2 regions of the Caballeronia sp. HLA56 genome follow, and region 1 is predicted to be linked to the other one. Evidence: riboswitches for the same ligand, from Rfam matches in the RefSeq annotation. Region 1 holds a riboswitch; the other holds the start of a gene.

Evidence for each region. Region 1 has a riboswitch for thiamine pyrophosphate ahead of ACYQ47_RS23370 (FAD-dependent oxidoreductase). Riboswitches for the same ligand answer to the same signal wherever they lie in the genome.
Region 2: it holds a riboswitch for thiamine pyrophosphate, as region 1 does, so the genes downstream of both, thiC (phosphomethylpyrimidine synthase ThiC) here and ACYQ47_RS23370 (FAD-dependent oxidoreductase) in region 1, are expected to answer to the same signal.

What each region holds. Positions count from the first base shown of each region.
Region 1 covers NZ_BAAHOB010000005.1:819,583-822,703, forward strand. Annotated here, with positions in the region: gene ACYQ47_RS23365 (ABC transporter ATP-binding protein/permease) at 1-1,433, opposite strand, end outside; TPP riboswitch at 1,681-1,808, shown strand; gene ACYQ47_RS23370 (FAD-dependent oxidoreductase) at 2,011-3,121, shown strand, end outside.
Region 2 covers NZ_BAAHOB010000005.1:2,417,993-2,421,113, forward strand. Annotated here, with positions in the region: gene ACYQ47_RS30875 (EamA family transporter) at 139-1,077, opposite strand; TPP riboswitch at 1,379-1,518, shown strand; gene thiC (phosphomethylpyrimidine synthase ThiC) at 1,696-3,121, shown strand, end outside.

The DNA.
Region 1 (3,121 bases):
CGCGATTCCTCGTCGGTGAAGGTGCCACCCGGCGACGGATAGCTCAACGCCGCGCGCAGCGTGCCGATCGGCAGATAGCTCACTTGCGGGATAAACAGCATCTTCGCGTCGACGGGTGCGTCGATACTACCGTCGCCAAACGGCCAAAGGCCCGCCAGAGCCCGCATCAGCGTGCTCTTGCCCGCGCCCGACGGCCCGACTATGAGCCAGCGCGATCCCGGTTCTATCGTCACATCGCCCACGCGCGAAAGCGGCGTGCCATTCGGCAACGCGAGCGCAAGCCCCTTGGTAGTCAGCGCTTTCGTGCTCGTGTAATGCAGGTTGATACCGCCATGCGCCGTTGCCGGCGACGTTTCCTCGCGGATATGCGTCGAGCGCATCACACGCTTGAATTCGCGCAGACGATTCACCGTGGCGCGCCATTCGACCAAGGTCGAGTAACTGTTGATGAACCAGGAGAACGAATCGCTGACCGTGCCGAACGCCGATGAAATCTGCATCAAGACGCCGAACGAGAACGCGCCCGCGAAGTAACGCGGCGCGGCAACCATGATCGGGAAGATGATGGCGATCTGTCCGTAGAAACTGAGCACGAAGGTCATGCGCTTCGTGTACTTCATGATCATCCACCAGTTGTCGCGAATGCGCTGGAAAATGGTCTTCGCGTTGGCCGTCTCGGTGGCGATGCCATCGTAAAACGCGATCTGCTCGGCATTCTCGCGCACGCGAATCAGCCCGAAGCGGAAATCGGCCTCGACCTTCTGTTGCTGGTAGTTGATCGACACCAGCGGATGCCCGACCTTCTGGATGATGACCGAGCCGATGATCGCGTAAAGCGCCGCCGCCCAGACCATGTAGCCGGGAATGACGAGCGGCGTGCCGAATGCCGTGATGGTCAGCGCGCCCGCGAGCGTCCACAAAATGGTGATGAACGTGACGAGCGTGACGAGCGTGGAAAGCAGATCGAGCGACAGAGACAGCGTGGTGGTCGCGAAGGATTGCAGGTCGTCGCTGATCCGCTGGTCGGGGTTATCGGCGAGACGGTCGCGTTCTATGCGGTAAAACGCGCGGTCGCCGAACCACTGTTCGAGATACTTATTGGTCAGCCACTGGCGCCAGCGGAAGCCGAGCATCTGCCGCAGATACCGCCCATAAACCGCGAGCAGAATGTACGCGAAGGCGAGGCCGGTGAAGACCAGCAGAAGGTGCGGAAAGTCGTGGACGTTCTTGTTCTGCAGCGCGTTGTAGAACGCCGCGCTCCAGCTGTTGAGCCGCACGTTGATCCATACGACCGTCATGTTGATCGCGATGATGGCAACGAGCAGACCCCATGCGAAGCCGCGCTCCTCCGAGACCCAGTAGGGCTTGATGAGGCTCCACGCAGAGACCGTGTCGGCTTGTTGCTGCGTGTTTTCCGGTTGAGAATTGGCCATGACCTTCCTGATGATATGCCGGTCCGAGTTACGAATGGACGCACCGCGCCGCGATACTCGCACGAGCAGCCTCTTTCCTGTCCCGAAGATTGTTCAGAGGTTCCCTTAACTGCCGCTTAATTCCGTGCTCATTCGCACAACCATGCGGAGAACCATGCTCGCGGCATTGTGCCAGAGTGCCGACTGAGGCGACCAAAGGCGGGGATCCCGGTTTGCAGCGGCTTTGGCTTTCATGGTCTAATGATCTTCGACGAAACAGGGGTGCTTCGCGCGCGACGTCATCGAATTATCGGTGTGCTGGCGCGGCGAGGCTGAGAGAGACCCTTTGCACCCGATCCGGGTAATACCGGCGAGGGAAGTTTCCGGAGAACGCGCGGCCGTCGCGCCTTTCCTCCAGGTTCTTCCATCATCTTTCTTTTCCGCCTGGCGCGCGTTGTTTGCGTTGCCGCTGCCGGGCCGGTCTCTCCTCTGCAAGTTTTGTCTTCGCGTTCGTGCGTTTGCTGCACGGCGTTATCAGTCGTGGATAAGACCGGAGCGGCGCCCAGCCTCGTTTCGATCTACAGGAGACATCGGAAAAGTGAACACGATCGATCAGCCCGCCGCGCGCCGGCCAGACTTCGCCGTCATCGGCGGAGGACTCGTCGGGCGGCTCGTGGCGTGGCAACTCGCGGGCGCGGGCCACGGCGTCGCGCTATACGAGCGCGGCGACGCGGCGGGCACGCAGTCGGCTGCGTGGGTGGCCGCCGCGATGCTCGCGCCGCTCGCCGAGGCGACGAGTGCGGAGCCGCTCGTCGTCGAACTCGGCGCGGCGTCGCTGGAACGCTGGCCGGGTCTCATCGCCGAGTTGCCCGAGCCGGTTTACTTTCAGCGCAACGGCACGCTCGTCGTCTGGCACGGCGCGGATCGCGCGGAAGCGCCGCTGTTCGAACGCAGGCTGCGCGCCAACGCGCCTGCAAGCTTGCTCAATGGCGGCTTCGTCAAGCTCGCGGGCGCGGAAGTCGCGCAAGCGGAACCCGCGCTCGGCACGCGTTTCGCGCAAGGCTGGCTGCTGCCGCACGAAGGTCAACTCGACAATCGTCAGGCGCTTCGAGCGCTCGCGGCCGGACTTACGGCGCGCGGCGTGCGCACGCACTGGAATTCTCCGGTCGATGCCATGCCCGACGCGCGCTGGATCATCGATTGCCGTGGGCTGGGCGGGAAAACGGCGTGGCCCGCGTTGCGTGGTATTCGCGGGGAAGTGGCGCGCGTGCATGCGCCGGGCATCGGGTTGTCGCGGCCGGTGCGGCTGCTGCATCCGCGTTATCCGCTGTATATCGCGCCGAAAGAGGACGATCTTTACGTGATCGGCGCGACCGAAGTCGAAGGCGAGGACATGTCACCCGTGAGCGTGCGCTCGGCGCTGGAACTGATGAGTGCGGCGTTCGCGGTGCATCCGGGTTTCGGCGAGGCGCGCATCCTCGAACTCAATTCTCAGTGCCGGCCGACGCTGCCGGATCATCGGCCGGCCATCGTCTGGGACGGGGCGCGGACCGTGCGCGTGAACGGCCTGTATCGGCACGGCTTCATGATCGCGCCGGAAGTCGCCGATGCCGCCTGCGCACTCGCCCAAGCCATCGCGGGCGGAACCGTCGCGGACGCCGCATCGTTCGCGGATTATCGCGGCGGCGCGCGCTGGTCCGAACTTCTGC
Region 2 (3,121 bases), 1.6 Mb from region 1:
CTTGCGCCGCAAGGCTTTGTTATTCGTTAGAAGAATTGCTCGGGCCGAGCTGGAAGGCCGACTAAAGCGGCGCCGGATACGAGCGAATGCAGCGCGCGGAGGAGGTTTTTACAAAAGGAAAGGCGGAAGGCGTGCAGCTCAAATCAACCCGCGCCGCCGATAATCAAACCAGAACGACAACGCAACGCTCATCAAAATCACGACCGTGGCGACAACCGTCCACTGCGTGATGATTTCCCCGAGCAACAAAGCGCCCAATAAAACCGCGACGACCGGATTCACGTAAAGACAACTCGTCGCGACAATCGTGCTCGTGTTCCGAATGAGAAAGTTATAAGCGACATACGCGGCCATCGAACCGATCACGACGAGATACAAGAACGAAAACCCCGCGCCCATGCTCACTGGGCCAAGGCGCTCGCCTGACACGAACGCGATGACAGTCGCGATAAGCCCGCCAAGCCCGATCTGCAACGCAGTCGACATCAGCAGATTGGAAGGCTGCGAGAGACGGCTTGCCAGATGCGCCCCGCCCGCCCAAAAAATTGCCGCGCACAAGATGGCAAGCGTGCCGACGGTCGAGCTCGGCGAGGGATCGCCATGATTGAGCAACACGATACCCACGAGACCCAGCGCCACCGCAAACCATTCGCCCTTCGCCACACTGCGCCCGGCAAGCGCGGTGAAGATCGTCGCGAAGAGCGGCACGGTAGCCACCATCACGGCAGCCGTGCCGGTTCCCACCGTGCGCATGCCGTAAGCCATCATCCCGCTCGACAAACCTTCGAGCAAAGTCCCGACGATCGCTGCATTACGTACTTCACGCGCCGTCGGCCACACCGCCTTGCGATGCACGGCAATCACGAAGAGACCGACGCCAGCGCACAGGTTACGCAGGCCGCCGAGCATGAGCGGCGGAAACGATTCGAGCGCCAGGTGAATGCCGAGATACGTCGATCCCCACACGAGATAAACGACGGCCAACGCGAGCGCGACGCGTCCCTTGAGGCTGCGAGGAGCGCGAAACGGAAAGCGGTCGGGAAAACCGAGCGGCAGACGCGGAGGTACGGCAGACATGCATTACTCCGCGAAGCGCGCCCGGATCGGGGCAAGAGACTTGCAATGGGGACTGCCGCCAATCGACCGAACGGGGCATGAGCTTGAAGAACGCGCGCGCCAGGTGACGAACGAGGCGGGACTGACGATGGACGGCATGACGGAGCGAAAGAAGTGCGGAAGCGACAGGCGGGGCGACTGCTGACGACATCCGGGTAAGTACCGAAAATCGCGCGCTCGCCATTATGCAGTAAGCGCCTGCGCTTCAGCGCAAACTTCGCGAACGGTTGCCAAGATGCCACGCCACGATGTATGGTGACGCCTGCTAACGCGGGGGTCCTGCGTTGCACATCGCGATTCGTCCGGCTGCGTCGACTGAATGGCCCGTGCAATGTGGGTGAGAAATACCCTTTGAACCTGATCTGGATAATGCCAGCGCAGGGAAGCGTTCGGGCCTCGGCGCACGGTATCTCTCTCACGCGCCACGTCTTCTCGGGCCCGCACCTTTCCATCTCGTTCCTCCCTGTCTAGCTCCTGAATCAGCCGAGCTCGCCGGCGTTCGTTTGTTCGTCGTTCATTCGATCGCCCGCGTGCTCGCTGTCAATTACCGTCCCTGCGACTGAAAAGGAGAAACAGCACATGAATGCGAATCCCAAGTTCCTGTCCGAAAACGCCATCGTCGATGCAGCCGCCATCGCGCCGCTGCCCAACTCGCGCAAGGTCTACGTGACGGGTTCGACGCCCGACATCCGCGTGCCGATGCGCGAGATCACGCAGTCCGACACGCCCGACAGTTTCGGCGGCGAAAAGAATCCGCCGGTGTACGTGTACGACACGTCCGGCCCCTACTCCGATCCGGACGCGAAGATCGACATCCGCTCCGGTTTGCCCGCGTTGCGCGCCGGCTGGATCGAAGCGCGCGGCGACACCGAGGAACTCGCGGGTCTTTCGAGCGAATTCGGCCGCGAGCGCGCCGCCGATCCAAAAACGGCCGAGCTGCGCTTCCCGGATCTGCATCGTCATCCGCGACGCGCGACGCCCGGCAAGAACGTGTCGCAGATGCATTACGCGCGGCAGGGCATCGTCACGCCGGAGATGGAATACATCGCCATTCGCGAGAATCAGCGCCGCGCCGAATACCTCGAAAGCCTCAAGACGAGCGGTCCGAACGGCGCAAAGCTCGCCGCGATGATGGGCCGTCAGCATCCCGGCCAGTCGTTCGGCGCGGTGCCGTTCGACAAGGACGCCCTGAAGGCCATCACGCCCGAGTTCGTACGCGATGAAGTGGCGCGCGGCCGCGCGATCATCCCCGCGAACATCAATCACCCGGAAAGCGAGCCGATGATCATCGGGCGCAACTTCCTCGTGAAGATCAACGCGAACATCGGCAATTCGGCGGTGAGTTCGTCGATCGGCGAGGAAGTCGACAAGATGACCTGGGCGATCCGCTGGGGCGGCGACACGGTGATGGACTTGTCCACGGGCAAGCACATTCACGAGACGCGCGAGTGGATCATCCGCAATTCGCCGGTGCCGATCGGCACGGTGCCGATCTATCAGGCGCTCGAAAAGGTCAACGGCAAGGCCGAAGACCTGACCTGGGAAATCTTTCGCGACACGCTCGTCGAGCAAGCCGAGCAAGGCGTCGATTACTTCACCATTCACGCGGGCGTGCGCCTGCAATACGTGCCGCTGACGGCCAACCGCATGACGGGTATCGTCTCGCGCGGCGGCTCGATCATGGCGAAATGGTGTCTCGCGCATCATCGGGAAAGCTTTATCTACGAGCACTTCGAAGACATCTGCGAGATCATGAAGCAGTACGACGTCTCGTTCTCGCTCGGCGACGGCCTGCGTCCCGGCTCCATCTACGACGCGAACGACGAAGCCCAGCTCGGCGAACTGAAGACGCTCGGCGAACTCACGCAGATCGCGTGGAAGCACGACGTGCAAGTGATGATCGAAGGCCCCGGCCATGTGCCGATGCAGCTCATCAAGGAGAACATGGACCTGCAGCTGGAATGGTGCGACGAGGCGCCCTTCTACACGCTCGGGCCGCTCACCA